DNA from 4 places in the Gilvimarinus sp. 1_MG-2023 genome. Region 2 is predicted to be linked to each of the others. Evidence: predicted binding sites of a transcription regulator. Region 2 holds the regulator's gene; each other region holds the start of a gene.
What was found. Region 2 encodes sigma-54, which starts transcription at its own class of promoters, with help from an activator protein. Its sites were predicted from a motif close to TGGCACANNNNTTGCNNT; they were not measured.
Positions count from the first base shown of each region.

Region 1: Q4563_RS14275 (CsbD family protein) is a predicted target of sigma-54. The motif match lies at 1,948-1,965, and genes of this name have one in related genera.
Region 3: Q4563_RS05350 (PRC-barrel domain-containing protein) is a predicted target of sigma-54. The motif match lies at 1,510-1,527, and genes of this name have one in related genera.
Region 4: flhA (flagellar biosynthesis protein FlhA) is a predicted target of sigma-54. The motif match lies at 1,927-1,944, and genes of this name have one in related genera.

Region 1 covers NZ_JAUOSC010000015.1:69,833-74,001, reverse strand. Annotated here, with positions in the region: gene Q4563_RS14290 (hypothetical protein) at 56-385, opposite strand; gene Q4563_RS14285 (hypothetical protein) at 669-941, shown strand; gene Q4563_RS14280 (exopolysaccharide biosynthesis protein) at 1,127-1,705, opposite strand; gene Q4563_RS14275 (CsbD family protein) at 1,710-1,913, opposite strand; gene Q4563_RS14270 (hypothetical protein) at 2,143-2,415, shown strand; gene Q4563_RS14265 (LacI family DNA-binding transcriptional regulator) at 2,530-3,564, shown strand; gene Q4563_RS14260 (hypothetical protein) at 3,754-4,029, shown strand; gene Q4563_RS14255 (MFS transporter) at 4,105-4,169, opposite strand, start outside.
Region 2 covers NZ_JAUOSC010000003.1:206,196-210,364, forward strand. Annotated here, with positions in the region: gene lptA (lipopolysaccharide transport periplasmic protein LptA) at 1-67, shown strand, start outside; gene lptB (LPS export ABC transporter ATP-binding protein) at 69-794, shown strand; gene Q4563_RS06445 (RNA polymerase factor sigma-54) at 925-2,430, shown strand; gene hpf (ribosome hibernation-promoting factor, HPF/YfiA family) at 2,511-2,801, shown strand; gene ptsN (PTS IIA-like nitrogen regulatory protein PtsN) at 2,807-3,265, shown strand; gene rapZ (RNase adapter RapZ) at 3,271-4,137, shown strand; gene Q4563_RS06465 (HPr family phosphocarrier protein) at 4,146-4,169, shown strand, end outside.
Region 3 covers NZ_JAUOSC010000002.1:592,704-596,872, reverse strand. Annotated here, with positions in the region: gene Q4563_RS05355 (alkaline phosphatase D family protein) at 1-1,249, shown strand, start outside; gene Q4563_RS05350 (PRC-barrel domain-containing protein) at 1,631-2,344, shown strand; gene trxC (thioredoxin TrxC) at 2,486-2,920, opposite strand; gene Q4563_RS05340 (STAS/SEC14 domain-containing protein) at 3,071-3,454, shown strand; gene Q4563_RS05335 (CNNM domain-containing protein) at 3,460-4,169, opposite strand, start outside.
Region 4 covers NZ_JAUOSC010000001.1:414,877-419,045, forward strand. Annotated here, with positions in the region: gene flhA (flagellar biosynthesis protein FlhA) at 1-1,882, opposite strand, end outside; gene flhB (flagellar biosynthesis protein FlhB) at 2,023-3,159, opposite strand; gene fliR (flagellar biosynthetic protein FliR) at 3,159-3,944, opposite strand; gene fliQ (flagellar biosynthesis protein FliQ) at 3,948-4,169, opposite strand, start outside.

The DNA.
Region 1 (4,169 bases), on a different contig from region 2:
TACAGACATAAAAAAAGCGCCTTTAGGCGCTTTTTTTATGTCTGTAATAGTTAAATTAGCTCGGCGGGTTTAATTTGGCCAGTGCCTGGCGAACCAGCTGAATGTAACGCCGTTGCTGCAGTATAAAAAACAACGGCAAAATAATGAATAGCATAATAAGAGCAGAAGCATCCTGTGACAGTGACAATGCCGGCGCTACAAACACCATAAAAAGCACAGAAACGATAAACATGATGGCAAATTGCATTATGTTGCCACGCCAGCGCGTGAGTTTTTGATTGGGGCCAAAGGCCAAGGCCTTTGCTTCGGTTAAGCGGTTGGCTTTTTCATCGTCGGGTAGGTCATGTAGCTCCGGAAAGTGTTTGAACTCTTGTTTACGTGCCATAAATAAGTAACCGTAAAAAGGTCGAAGTCTAGCGTGCTCAGGGTTATTGTGCAAAAAATATGATTTGCACAGGCCAAATAACAAAATCTTAAGTATGCAGGCTTGGTAATAAAAAACTGAACTAAAAAAACAATAAAAAAGCAATGACCTTAAGCGTAGGTTGCGCTATAAAGTCACAAAGCGCAGGTTATTAATAAACACTTTGGGGCAGGCATTAAAAGTATATTTTTCGTCTGTTTCTTGTTGACGCGTACTTAACGCGGGTTCATTGAGGGGTGTGATTATGGCGAGTCAATACGACGAAACCGAACAGAATCTGGATCAGAACGACGATATGGAATCTGAAGAGACAGAAGCGCTTAGCGTGGCAGTTACCGGTAAGGTTCACTCTGCGGAAGATTACAATATTGCCTCGCGAGAAAAGCTTCGTACCGAGCTTTCCTGTCAGATAGAAGCCTTTTTGGCTCGCGGCGGAAAAATTAATGAAATTCCCAACCATCCAGTGTCCAGCCGGCCGGGCAAACCTGCCAGCGACTTTACCGGCAGCTTGATGTAGTCAACTTTCAAACGCCTGTTGGGCAATGTCTCAGCGGTATGGTTGTGGGATGCATTAGGCATTGTCGCCTTGGGCAATTATGACTGTTGGGTGATATGCCCAAGGCGCGTTTAAAACCCTAGGTGGTCGTGTATCTTCCTAATGAGTTTTGCCCGCTTAGGCCACTGAGTAGTTTCTTGCGTAGCCTAAAAGGCCATCAACGCCACCGCGAGCACACTTAACACGCCGCCGATCACAATTAACAACCCGTCCTTGGCGACTATGCCTAAAGCCAGCAATACCATAATGCCCGAAGGTATAGCCGCAGCAAAAGGAATAGGCCCGAGTGGAATCAGTGCCAGTGCCAAGCCAATGCATAAAAGAGCGGTGACTTTAATGCCTACAGCGCCCAATAAAAAGCCTAAGCGCGGCTTTAAGACCCGATCAACCGGCGTTGTATAACGCTTTGCTGGCCGCAAAACTTTATCCACAGAGGATCGCTCGACTTCGATTTTTCGCAATCGCTTGGGTAGCCACGGCGTGTTGCGGCCCAGCAATATTTGCCCGGCAATTAAAATAATCACTATCGCCGCTACAATAGGCACACCGGGAATCCCCCCTGTGGGTAAAAAAGTCACCAGTGCCGGCACCAAAAGCATTGGGCCAAAACCTCGATGGCTCGCACTTTCTAGCACATCGCCGACGCTGAATGAATTCTGGCTGCTGGCGCCGAGAATGAGGTCAATGGTTTGGGTTAAACCGCCTTGCTGTGTGTTAGCCATCATTCACCTACTGCTCGTATTTAACAGACCACTGATTCACTTCATCCTCAGCGGCTTGTCGGGTGATGCCGTAGCGCTCTTGTAAGCGTCCGACCAGTTTGTCGCGCTTGCCGACCACTTTTTGAATATCATCGTCAGTTAAACGTCCCCACTGTTCTTGCACACTGCCTTTCAGATGTTTCCAGTTACCCTCAAATTGCTCGGTGTTCATAGAGTCCTCCTGTCGGCTTGAAGTTAAACGCAATAAAGCAAAGAACAGTCCAGTCGTGTGCCGAGATCCGCTGGGCTGTGTTTTAGCCTGTTCGAGTGGGGGGGCAGGCAAGGGTTGTTTTGGTAAAAAGCAGACTGAGTAAAGATTTTTTATAAAAATTACACAGATTTTGGTATTTTAGGGAGTATAAGCCAAACATTAAGGGGAGCGGGTTAACCCGCTAAAGCGTATGTGGGTATGGTTTTTGTTGATTGTTCCATCACTGTTGACGGGCGCTATTTGCGCGTTAATTTCTCGCGGTTTCATCAGCGCGATTCTCGCTGGTGCCTTGCCTTGGCTGGGACTATTAGCCGCTTTAATTTACAGTGTTTACTTCACGCCTTATGAGGGCGGAGGTGCCAGCTTGTGGTTAGTGGCACAAGTTGTCGGTGGTACAGTAGCCGCGGCCTGTGGTTTTGCAGGCTTTAGCTTGGTCAAGCAGTTGCGTTCGGACAAAGGCTAGTCTGAAAAATAACGTTAACACGCCTTGCTATACGTGGCAGAATAGCCACAACGAACTATAACAAAAGCGTCGCGAGCGGCTCTCAAGGCTTGGCTTCGCCCATAGGATGGCTGGATGAAAGATCGCAAACCCACATCGTTCGATATCGCATATCAAGCGGGCGTGTCTCAGGCGACAGTATCGCGGGCACTTAGTGATAGCCCGCTGGTCAATGAAGAGACCAAGCAGCGTATTAAGGAGATTGCCCGCGAGCTCAACTACAAAGTCGATAAAAATGCGCGCAATCTACGCTCACAGAAAACCCGTACCATTGCCCTGTTACTTAACGAAGATCACGGCACCGGTGATTCACTGATCAACCCTTTCTTTCTGTCCATGGTGGCGAGCATTATCCGCGCCAGCGCCACCCGCAACTACGATGTTCTGATTTCTTTTCAGCAGTTTAGTGACGACTGGCACGCCGATTATGAAGACGCTAATCGCGCCGACGGTATTATCTTTTTAGGGTACGGTGACTACACCACCTATGTCGAAAAGCTAAACCATTTAGATGAACAGCAGGCTCACTACATTACCTGGGGGCCGGTGTTGCCGGGCCAGCCGGGAGTCTCCATTGGTTGCGACAATTTCAGCGGTGCTAAGAAAGCCACTGAGCACCTATTGAGGTTGGGCTACCGGCGCATTGCTTTTATTGGCGGTATTTCAGAGGGCAGCCCGGAGTTTCGTCGTCGCTATCAAGGCTACTGCGCGGCTCTTGAACAAGCTGATTTAAGGATTGATTCGCAACTGCAAGTAGACGCTGAAACATCGGAAGATTCCGGCTATCAGGCGGCGGTGTCACTGCGCAACGATGGGGTGGCCTTTGATGCCGTGCTCGGTGCCAGCGATTTAATTGCCATCGGTGTTATGAAAGCGTTGGAAGAGAAGGGCGTACGCATTCCACAAGATATAGCGATCATGGGGTTTGACGATATACCCATGGCTGCTTATACCTATCCACCGTTATCAACAGTGCAGCAGAACACCAAAATCGCAGGTGAGTTGTTAGTGGAAAATCTATTGAAGCTGATGGAAGGTGAAACGATTGAATCGTTTTTAATTCCGGCGCAACTAGTGGTTAGAGGGTCTTGTGGCGGCAGGTCCAGTTAGCTGTATTGCATATACCACTGAATGCTTAAGATCTATTACGTTGAAGACTAAACAATAGCCGAATAGCGATTGCCACACTGTATAATTGTATATAGCTTAAGGTAGTCAATTTGGGATCTCGGCAAAAATTTTTAGCGGAAATTACATTATCAATAAGTCTCATTTAATAAATTTAATCCGTACAAAGCAATGAAATCAGACCCTAAGAAATTACTAGAAAAGAATCGTGAATTGGTGCACTCGGAGGCGATGAAGGTGGTGTCTCACGTTCAGCGCGAGCAAGGCGAGTGGATGTTGCATACGGTGATGATAGAGGGGTGTGATATACCGTTTAAGTTTAAACGTAAAGATAAATATCAAAGTTTAAAGGGTGCACGTGTCAACATCACTTACTACCCGGAGGCCGAAATGGTTGCGGGGTTGCGTTTTGAAGTGATGAAGGTTGTGCGGATTAAACGCGCCTAAAGACTTTAAATATTACTTCGCATTGGGGTGGCGCGTTTTACAGGCTCACCCCTAACGTTGTAAATCTGGCGACGGTTACTCCCCCACATCATCTACGTTTAAGGTAAAACCTGCTGCCAGTAAAAAACAGCCGCTCGCTA
Region 2 (4,169 bases):
CGAAGGCGATCATGAATCTGACCAACCCATTCAAATGACCATCCCCCCGGCACTGATAGAGCAGTAATATGTCGACACTACGCGCAGATAATCTGGCCAAAAGCTATAAAGGGCGCCAAGTCGTCATTGATGTTTCCCTAAGCGTATCAAGCGGCGAAATAGTCGGCCTACTCGGCCCCAACGGGGCGGGGAAAACGACTTGCTTTTACATGATTGCCGGCCTGGTTCGCGCCGATAAAGGCAAAGTGGCCATCGACGATCAATCCCTGACACATATGCCCATCCACGGGCGTGCCCAAGCGGGTATTGGCTATCTACCACAAGAGGCTTCAGTATTTCGTAAATTATCTGTCGCGGATAATATTCTCGCCATATTGCAAACTCGCAAGGAGCTTTCTAAGGCCGAACGCGAAGAGCAGTTAGAGTCACTACTGCAAGAGTTCCACATCACCCACATTCGCGACAGCCTGGGCATGGCTCTGTCAGGCGGTGAAAGACGGCGGGTAGAAATAGCGCGAGCCCTTGCCACCGACCCTAAGTTTATCCTCTTAGATGAACCCTTTGCCGGGGTCGACCCTATCTCCGTCAGCGATATCCAACAGATTGTCCTCCACTTAAAAGACCGCAATATCGGTATACTGATTACCGACCACAATGTCCGTGAAACCTTAGGTGTATGCGAAAAAGCGTATATCGTCAGCGAAGGGCATATCATCGCCGAAGGCAGTTCAGAACAAGTACTGAACAATGCGAAAGTGCGCAAAGTTTACCTTGGCGAGCATTTTATGCTCTAAAAGCCGGTTCGCCACCTTGACATATACTTAATTCTCCTTGTTAGGCATAAAGATTGCTAGGAGCTATTGCTTGGGGGCGACATGCTGACTAAACTCAAACCATAGTCTGCAAGATCGTACTGAAGAAGCCATGAAACAATCGTTACAATTAAAACTGGGCCAACAGCTCACTATGACCCCCCAACTGCAACAGGCGATTCGTCTGCTGCAGTTGTCGACCTTGGACCTCCAGCAGGAGATCCAAGAGGCGCTGGATTCCAATCCCATGCTGGAAACCGAAGAGAACAACGAGCCTAGCACCGAGGCGGAAAAAAAATCCGAACAAGAAGCTGCTATTAATGAGACCAGCAGCCTCACTCAAGAATCCGCCAAAGCCACTGAAACCGAACCTGAAAACAATGCTGAAGGCGATTGGAACGAAGAAATCCCTCAGGACCTCCCGGTGGACACCAGCTGGGATGATGTTTACGAGAGCTCTGCGCCGGCACTACCGGCCAGCAACTACGAGGGCGACGACTCAGATTTCGAAAGCCGTCGTGGCAGTACTGAAACACTGTACGACCACTTAATGTGGCAACTCAATTTAACACCGATGTCTGAGCGCGATGAAATCATCGCTCTGGCCATTATTGACGCTGTAGAGCCCAGCGGGCTGCTGAGCGTTACTCTGGAAGAAATTTTTGAAGGCTTAGCACCCAACTTCGAAGAGCTTGAACTGGATGAGGTGCAAGCTGTACAGCACCGATTGCAACAATTCGATCCATCGGGAATCTGCAGCGAGAATTTAGAGCAGTGTCTGTTGGTTCAGCTGACCCAATTTGCCGCCGACACACCTTTTTTGGATGCCGCCAAGCAAATCGTTCAACAATATCTCCCCATGCTCGCCAGCCGCGATTACCGGCAATTAATGCGCAAAACACGCTTAAAAGAGCCAGAGTTAGCGCAGGCGGTTGCCCTAATCAAAACCCTCAACCCCCACCCGGGTGACGCTATTGACACTCGCGAAACCGAGTATGTCGTGCCCGACGTATTTGTCGATAAACGTGAAGGGCGCTGGACCGTTGAGCTTAATCCGGATATAGCTCCCCGGTTACGAATCAACTCCGATTACGCATCACTGGTTAAAAGAGCCGATTCCAGCAGCGAAAACACCTTTTTGAAAAACAATTTACAAGAGGCCCGCTGGTTTCTAAAAAGCTTACAAAGTCGTAACGAAACCCTGTTGAAAGTCGCCACCTGTATTGTGGAAAAGCAACGAGGATTTCTGGAGTATGGCGCAGAAGCCATGAAACCCTTGGTGTTACACGATATCGCCGAGTTGGTAGAAATGCATGAGTCGACTATTTCGCGGGTGACTACGCAGAAATATATGCACACCCCCCAGGGTATTTTTGAGCTGAAATACTTTTTTTCATCTCACGTCAGCACCGATTCAGGCGGTGAGTGTTCGTCTACTGCAATCCGCGCTATCATTAAGAAATTGGTGGCAGCTGAAAACTCGAAAAAACCACTCAGCGACAGCAAAATTACCGACATGCTGGCCGAGCAGGGAATAAGGGTCGCACGGCGAACGATTGCCAAGTATCGAGAGTCGCTCAATATTCCACCATCAAATGAACGTAAAAGCATTGTCTGATACAGTCTGTTTATGCACCGGTGGCACTATTGCGGCCGGCTGGGTGGGATAGGCCCACCCTGATTCAGGAGGATAGCTATATGCAAATAAACATCAGCGGTCATCACATTGAGGTAACCGAAGCAATTGAAGAGTATGTTCATAATAAATTTGCAAAGTTAACGCACCATAATGACCTCATCACCAGCATTAATGTTTTTCTCACTGTGGAAAAACTAACCCAAAAAGCTGAAGCGAGCATACATGTCAGCGGCAAAGACATTTTTGCTAATGCAGACTCCGAAGATCTCTACACCGCCATTGACGCCCTTACCGACAAGCTTGACCGTCAAGTGATCAAACACAAAGAAAAGCTGAAAAGCCACAGATAATACTCATGGAAATCTCTCAAATATTATCCCCAGAACGCACCCTATGCCATATCGAAGGGGTCAGTAAAAAGCGCGCACTAGAGATCCTCGCCAATACCATTGCCGAGAACTCACCCATGCTCGACGCCGATGACGTATTTCGGCGTTTAATCGCGCGGGAGAAGCTCGGTTCTACCGGTATTGGCCATGGCATCGCCATCCCCCACTCACGCATACCAGGTTGCGACTGTACATTGGGCGCACTAATCACCTTAAAAGACCCCATTGACTTCGATGCAATGGATGGTGAACCGGTCGATGTATTATTTGCCATGCTGGTTCCCGAGGAGTCATGTGACGAACACTTAAAAACGCTGGCCGCGCTGGCCAGCGCGCTTAATGACAATCAGTTTCGCCAGGCATTGCGGTCTGCGCAAAACCCGCAAGCGCTTTTTGCCGCTGCCACCCAGTCACCAGCAGGCTAACCACTATGCATTTGGTGATTGTCAGTGGTTTGTCGGGCTCGGGGAAAAGTACCGCGCTAAACGCGCTGGAAGATGCCGGTTATAACTGTATCGATAACTTACCGGTAAGCCTGCTGCCTGCGCTAATCACTCAAATTCAACTGCACAAAGACGCGGACAATCAAAATTTTGCCATTGGCATCGATATTCGCGACGCTTGGCAAGACTTAGAAATTTTCCCCTCAATGGTAGGACATCATAAAGATGCTCACCTACCCTTTACCGTTGTCTTTCTAGACGCTGAAACCAAAAAAATTGTGCAGCGGTTCAGTGAAACTCGACGTAAACACCCACTGAGTGACAAACATCGCCACTTGACCGCAGCAATTGAAACCGAACACCAGTTACTTGAGCCCATGCGAGATGCGGCAGATCTTGTCATCAACACTACGGATCTAAACCTGCATCAGTTGCGCGAGCTGATTAAATCTCGTATTGCCGAACCTCACTCAGATGGCATGGCAGTATTATTTGAGTCATTTGGCTTTAAACACGGCCCGCCCAACAATGCCGACATCGTGTTTGATGCACGCTGCCTACCCAATCCGCACTGGAAGCAAAGTCTACGCAGCCAAACTGGACGCGACGTCGATGTTATTGATTTTCTAGATTCAGAACCGCTAGTACAAGACATGCTACAAGATATAACCCACTTCTTAGGTCGCTGGTGGCAACACTACCAAGCTAATAATCGCAGCTATATTACTGTCGCTATTGGCTGTACCGGCGGTCAGCATCGTTCGGTCTATTTATGCGACAAGCTACAACAACAATTCTCAGGTGAACTGGACAATGTGCAGGTTCGTCACAGAGAATTAGACGCGCCACAATAGAGCCTCCCATGCCAACCCGAGTTGTGACCATA
Region 3 (4,169 bases), on a different contig from region 2:
TTACATCTACGAGTATGGACGCGACGGTTATGCATCGGACATGGCAGCGCAAATGAACCGGGAAGTTTTACCGGCCAGCGAGATCCTGTCGCTGGATGATTACCGTGCCCGCTATGCACAGTACCGAACAGATAAAAATTTGCAAAAGGCTCACGCCTCGGCACCGTTTTTAGTGGTGTGGGATGACCACGAAATCGCCAACGATACCTACATCGACGGCGCAGAAAATCACGACGCAAGCGAGGGCGACTTTGTCGAGCGCAAATTGGCGGCACTGCGGGCCTATTTTGAGTGGTTGCCTATTCGCTCGGAAGGGGCACTCGACAGCGACGGCCTGGCTATGCCATCGAGTATTTATCGTCAATTTGAGTGGGGCAATCTGGTAAATTTATTGATGCTCGATACCCGTAACGAAGCGCGGGCTAAACCTCTGGAAACAGGCAGTTACTTTAATGCTCAGACGGGCACATTCGACTTTACCGGGCTGTTTGCCGATATAAACGATCCGGCTCGCGAGCTATTAGGCGCGCCGCAGCGCGACTGGCTGGCTGCGGCTTTGACTACCTCAAGTGCAACCTGGCAGATGTTGGGTCAACAGGTTTTAATGGGGCGAATGAATTTACCTTTTGCCATTGCCACCCAGCAAATGAGTATTCCGGATTACGCCGAGTTGGGCGCGCTGGCTTTATTAGCGGCGCGTGCAGAGCAGGGCGATCCGAGCCTCAGTACTGATGAGCTGGCGTATTTACAGGCTAACCAAGAGCGCCTTACGCCAGAGGTTGTGGCCTTACTGCAAGCGCCCAGTATCCCTTATAACCTGGATGCCTGGGACGGTTATGGCTATGCGCGCGAACAGGTGTTGGCCATGGCCCGCCAGGCTAACGCACGGTTGGTGGTGCTGGCTGGCGATACGCATAACGCATGGGCCAGTGAAATTGCCGATGCCGATGGCAATTTTGCAGCGGTAGAATTGGCCACCTCATCGGTAAGCTCACCGGGGTTGGAGGAGTACCTAGCCATACCGGCTGACGCTTACGCGCAAACCGAAGCGGGAATAGTCAATTTGGTGGAGGGGCTGAAGTATTTGAATAGTGCTGACCGTGGCCTGCTAACCCTGGACATTACCCACGAGCGTATTATCGCGCGCTGGGAGTTTGTCACCTCGGTACAAGACAGTGACTACAGCCTACAAGCCTCCAGAACTCAGGAAATGACGGTATCGGCGGATAATCCATATCACTTTAGTTAGTCATTTTCGAAAAAGTAAAATCTAAAACGCCGGGTAATACCGGCGTTTTTTGTGGTTTCTACTTTTTACTTTTGAGTGATTCAAGTATTGCCAGCCTTTACAGACTCCCTTTGCATATTAGAAAAATTATTCGTCAATCGTTGTAATTATTTCCAATAAGCGGTGTTAAATTAATAATGGTTCTAGCCACTATTTAGGTGAGTGCCAGCCGAGTGGGTGTGAATGTGAGCTATTTCACACGGGTGCGTTAAATTTAATTTTGGCATAGCAATTGCGACTAGCAAGTCAGAGATTGGGTTTACGGATTAAAAGCTGTGTATTGCGGCAGACATTTAGCCCGTAACTCCCTAATTTGTCTTAATGACGTTGGAGGTAGTTGCTATGAATATTTCTCGGAAAATGACAGTTGCTCAACGGACTCGTGTGTCGGTAGCGGCACTTGTTTTTGCTACCTGTGGACTCGCTCAGGCAGCAGAGGGTACCCCTTCTGAGCAGATTCAATCACCTATATCGTTTAATGAGGTCGATCGTGATACCAGTGGCAGTTTACACTGGCAAGAGGTAAAAGACGCATACGGCGCAAAGCTTGAATCGCTACATTTAGATAAGAGCACGACCCTAAATCGCTTCGATAAAAATGGCGATGACGTTTTAGAGCCGCAAGAGTATGCCGAGTTGTCACGGACTATCGCGCGTGATATTGCTAAGTCGCAGGATGCCGAGGTTGCGTATCAAGCGGGTGATCAGCGTCAGCGTGCGGCTGAAAGAACCTTTCAGGGCCAGAGCGACATGCAGGCCAAAGCGGCTGTTACGGTAGATCAGTTGCCGGCCGATAACGCTGATCGTGTGGAAGGTTTTAATGTCATCAATCGACAGGCAGATATTGTGGGCGAAGTTGAGAAGGTGATTGTCGACGATGGCAAGGTGCAAAACGTTGTGGTGAGCATTGGTGGTTTTATGGGTATTGGCGATAAAGACGTCTTGGTTGATGCTCGTGAGTTGCGTATCGATGTCGACCATGTTGTTTGGAATACGCCCCTAACTGAACACCGGTTGGATAATTTGCCTGAGTACTCAGAGGATGAGCACTCTTAATGGCAGGTGCAAAAAGTTGCTTGCGCAGAGGTCCTGATGATTGACAGTGCCACAGGTGTGAAATATCTGAGCCAGAAGTGCCGAGCTGCGCGGTCAAGTAGCTCGGCAAGTTTACTTTCCCGTCTACGGTGACGCTAGCGGTTAGTGCGATAGAGTTTGATGCAACCATTGCAGAAATTGCGGATAGGGCGGAGCACCGGCTTGTTGATCGAGTATTTTCCCCTGTTGAAAAATCATTAGGGTTGGAATGCTGCGAATTTGAAATTGCGCCGCTGATTGCGGAGCCTGCTCGGTGTTAACTTTTATAAAGCGCGCGATTGGCTCAAGCTCCGCGGCTCGTGCAAATGCTGGGGCAAAGCTCTGGCAGGGGCCACACCATTCGGCCCAGAAATCCACCACTAAGGGAAGCTGCTCGTGCGATAGCCAGCGGGTAAGCTGCGCGTCGTTAGCGCTAATGGGTTGACCGGTAAAAAGTGACTTGTGACATTTACCGCATTTGGGGGCCTCGCTTAGGCGAGAATCATCCACCCGGTTGGCGGTCAGGCAATGGGCGCAGAGAGTTTGCAGGTATGCCATGGTTATTCCTCTTTATATGCAAGGGTGCATTATAACAAGTGACGAAGCGTCTGAAAGGTTTATCGCTGTAAGTATAGATGTGTGGAAATGTGCTCGGAGATGAGCTAAAAATGGAGGTAATACTAACCCCTATACTCTGGAGATGAGTCTATGAATTCGATTAAGCACGGCATAAGTATTGGTATGGAGCGGGTGGGCAGTGATTTTTTTCTCTCCCTTAAAGCCGTGGGTACATTAACCCATGCCGATTATAAAATCATAACACCGTTTATAGATTCAGCTCTTGAGTCTGTTAACTCACCTAAGGTGAATGTGCTGATTGATGGCACAGAGCTGGAAGGATGGGAAGCTCGGGCCGCCTGGGATGATTTTAAGATCGGCCTTAAGCACAATAATCATTTTCATAAGATTGCAATTTTAGGCAATAAACGTTGGCAAAAAGTGGCGGCAAAGCTCGGTAGTTGGTTTGTATCGGGTGAGGTTGAATACTTCGAGAGTCAAGAAGCAGCCATAGTCTGGCTGCTGGAGCGTTGAGAATATTACGGACTTACATCGCCGGCGTGTTGGCGGGATTTTTGTTTGCGCCACTGTCGGCGGGCTAGCTCTTGCATGTCGCGAGTTTTATCATTTTCATCGACAATCTCCCGGCCGAGCAGCGCCTCTAGTACATCCTCTAAAGTGATAATACCCAATACATCGCCAAATTCGGTGACAACCAAAATCATATGCGTTTTCTTGCGGAGAAATTCCTCCAGAGCTTGTGTCAGTGGCATGGCATCTAGCAGAGCGGGCAGCTCGCGCCGGTAGTGACTAAGGGGTTGACCTACCTCGCCGCGAGCCTGGGCTAATAATAAGTCGCTAAGCAGTACCACACCGGTAATGTTATCAGGTTCTTCATCATAAATAGGGATGCGCGAAAAGGGGATGGTTTTATGCCGATTAAAGACCTCGCTAAGGCTGCTGTTAGATGGCTCGCTAAACAGTACGGTGCGGGGAGTCATTGCCTCTCGGATGGGAGTTTGGCGTAGTTCTAGCAGGTTTTTGACGACTTGGCTTTCATTTTCATCTAAATGCCCCTCTGCACTGCTAATGTCGGCGGCAATAGCCAGTTCTTGACGGTTGAGGCCCGCGCCTGCTCGCTCTCCGCGCGTGATCAGGCGAGTTAATAACTCGGATAGATAAATAAAAGGCGTGAGGAGTTTAATTAAATAATATAAGCCAAAGGCCGTCGGAGGAGCTAGTTGACGCC
Region 4 (4,169 bases), on a different contig from region 2:
CGGTACCATTGATACTTTGGATGATTTGACGGCCCAGTGAGACTCTCGCCGCGGCGGTTAAAGTGGCGGGATCTTGACTCTTTCCTGCCACCCCCGCCAAAGCTTCGGCGATTGAGCGTATATCGCGAATAGGAACCCGCTCGCGCAATAGGTTCTGCAATACTTTTAACAGGGTATTCAAGGTCACTGTGTTGGGTACTAACTCTTCGACCAATCGAGGTGAAGTTTTCTCCAGCATATCGAGCAACTTTTGTACATCTTCATGGCCAATTAGCTCATGGATATTATCTTGCATGATATGATTCAGGTGGGTAGCCACCACAGTACTCGTATCAACAACTGTGTAACCTAGAGTTTGTGCCTGCTCTTTTTGTCCACTCGTAATCCAAATTGCATCCAAACCAAAAGCGGGATCTTTGCCTTTAATACCATCGATATCGCCAAAAACTTGGCCCGGGTTAATCGCCAGCTCGCGGTCCGGGTGTACCTCAGCCTCGGCCACAGTTACCCCCATAAGGCTTAATCGATAGGCATTAGGCGCAAGCTCTAGGTTGTCTCGTATATGAACGGTAGGCACCAAGAACCCCATTTCCTGGGACAGCTTCTTCCGCACGCCTTTAATGCGACCCAATAGCGTACCGCCTTGGTTTTTATCCACCATGGGAATTAACCGATACCCGACTTCCAGTCCAATCACATCCACCGGCTGAACATCATCCCAGCCGAGCTCAGTGTTCTCTGCCGGGGGCAAAGCACCCGCTGGAGCTGGTGCTGGGCCTGGGGCCATCGATTGACCGGCAGGTTTAGCAACTGGCCGACCGGCATTAGCACCACCGGGCATATAATTATCCTCAACGGGCTCGGGTTGCTGTTTGCGCCAGTGAATATAATAGGCAAAGGCTCCACATAAGATCGCTAAGCCCAAAAAGGCCACATGGGGCATGCCAGGTATAGCACCCATGATAAATAAAATGCCTGCCGCTATCATAAGTGCTTTCGGTGAATCGAACATTTGCGACATCACTTGAGAGCGCATATCTTGCGAGCTATTCACCCGGGTAACCAAAATAGCGGTAGCGGTAGACAGCATTAGCGACGGTATTTGCGCCACTAAACCGTCACCGATTGTCAACAGAATGTATTTTTGTAAAGCATCGGCGAACTCCAACTCATGCTGGACCATACCGATACCCAAGCCGCCAATGATATTAATTGCCAAAATCAAAATCCCGGCGATTGCATCGCCGCGTACAAATTTGCTGGCACCATCCATTGCACCGTAGAAATCCGCTTCGCTGGCCACATCTTCACGCCGCTGCTTGGCCTCTTCTTGATCAATAAGCCCCGCGTTCAAATCGGCATCAATCGCCATTTGCTTACCGGGCATGGCATCGAGGGTAAATCTGGCACTGACCTCGGAGATCCGTCCGGCACCCTTGGTCACAACGACAAAATTAATGATCATCAAAATCAAGAAGACCACCAAGCCCACCGCGTAATTGCCGCCTATGACGACCTCACCAAAGGCTTGAATCACCTTACCTGCGGCATCACCGCCTTCGTGCCCATTGAGCAAGACAACTCGGGTTGAAGCGACGTTAAGCGCTAAGCGCATTAACGTCGCCACCAATAAAATAGTCGGGAAAGCGGCAAAATCTAATGGCCGTAGGGCATAAACCCCCACCAGCAACACCACGATCGATAAGGCAATATTGAAAGAAAAGAAAGCGTCGAGCATAAACGCGGGCATGGGTAAGATCATCATGCCCAGCAACATAATCAGTAAAACAGGGATGCCTAGGTTTCCCCGGCCCATTCCCTTGACTTGATTAAATGCGGCCTTGCCATCAGCCTTTGTGAATTGCCCCAAAGATAGTGCCATAAAGTTGTACGTTTTTTTGACGCTCTGTTGTAGTTTCTTGCTCTATCGCAAGAACCATACCTAAGTGTTAAAGCGAAACAAAAAAAGGAGGCAGGTTAGATTAAAGGAAAAACAGATAGCACTAGCAGGCAGGTCAAAAATTAATCATATCGCATATCCCGCGGTACATTAATATCACGTGGAAAAACCGGCCTCTCCCCTTTGCCTTGGCGAAAATTTCTTAGACCAAACACGTAGGCTAAAACTTGAGCAACGGCCATATAAAGTCCGGCTGGAATTTCAGCATCAACCTCTGTGGTATGGAATATCGCACGGGCCAATACGGGTGATTCAATGATATCAATCTTGTTGTTTTTAGCGATATCGCGAATACGAAAAGCCGTATGATCACCGCCTTTAGCCAATAGGATGGGGGTAGACATGTCATCTGGGTTGTATTTTAGAGCGACGGCAAAGTGTGTTGGGTTGGTAATAACCACATCGGCTTCGGGTACCTGTGACATCATTCGGCGTTGGGCGATTTCTCTTTGCATCTGCCTAATGCGCCCTTTTACCTCTGGTTTACCATCGGTATCTTTATGCTCATCTTTGAGTTCTTGATGGGACATTTTCAATTTTTTGGCGTGATCCCAAATTTGAAAAGGCACATCAATCGCGGCAACCAATATAGTGACTGCCGACATAGCAATGGTGGTATAGGCGCTGATCAGCACAGACTCAACGATAGCCACATTGGTCTCTAAGGCCCCTAGCTGAATCATATCCTGCTGCCATATAAAAAGAGCCAAAACAGCAACCGACATGACCACGGAAACTTTTCCAAGAGATTTGGCCAACTCTACCAAAGCCTTGACCGAAAACATTCGCTTTAAGCCTGCCAATGGATTCATTCGACTAAACTTTGGCGCCATAGCTTTAGCACTTAACATCCAGCCCCCTAAAGCTATAGGGCCAACAATGGAGGCCACCAATAAAATCGCCAAAAAAGGAGCAATAGAGATTAGTCCTGCGTAAAAAGAGCTTACAAGGTGACCTATCATCGCGGATGTATCGAATATTTCTGTACGACTTAAGGTGAAATTATTTTGAGTTAAAGCCACAAATTTATCAGCAATTAAACGACCAAATACAAACAGACCGATGGATCCTGCCAGCAATATAAAAGTTGTGGTTAAATCGCGAGATCGTGGAATTTGTCCGTCTTCACGGGCTTTTTCAAGTTTTCGTGCGGAGGGTTCTTCCGTTTTTTCCTGACTGCTGTCGTTGTCTTCAGCCATTATGGGAGCCTCAACAGAGCACGGCTAAACATACCCGCCTGATAAAAGACATCTTCGAAGTATGGTAAAAATACAATCAGACTCAGCCACATAAACAACAATCCGAAAATCAAGGTAATCGGAAAGCCGACGCTAAAAACATTAATTTGAGGCGCAGATCGGTTCATAATGCCAAACGCCATATTGATCACGAGCATAGCTGTAAACAGTGGTAACACCACTACCAAGGCCGCACTAAACATCCAACTGCCCATATTGGCGATTTGAATAAACTGATCGGGGCCAAACCCTGCCCCACCAACAGGAAAGGTCGAGAAACTTTCTACGATTAATGCAATGATTAGTAGGTGACCATCAAAGATCAAAAATAAAACGGTAGACAATAAAAGATAAAACTGAGAAAGGACTGTAACAGTAATACCGTTGCTAGGATCGTTCATAGAGGCAAAACCTAACCCCATTTTCATAGCGATCAGCTGGCCGGCCAAGACAAATATATGTAAAACCACCTGAAAACTAAAACCCAGAGCCAATCCGATCAATACTTCATTGGCAACAATCATTAAAGCAGGACCACTCAGTAGATCAACCCCCCTGGGCACTTCAATCATGGGGCTGACCAGTAGAGTGACAAACAAGGCTAACAAGACACGAACACGTGCTGTTACTGTTTTAGCCCCGAAGATTGGCGCCGCCATAAATACTGCACCAATACGCAGAAATGGCCAGAGATATTGACCAATAAACTGCATCAGCTGATCGGTACTGAGAACAAGCTCTTGCACAGCTTAGCCTATGAGCCCTGGAATACTATTAAAAAGGCGATTAAATAAATCGCTTAATTTAGACACCATCCAGTTCCCCGCCAACATAATGGTCAATAGCATGATAATCAAACGTGGCAAAAAGCTGAGAGTTTGCTCATTAATTTGAGTGGCCGCTTGAAACATGCTGACCACTAAACCTACGACCAAACTTGGCCCCACAATTAATAGAACCATGATGACGGT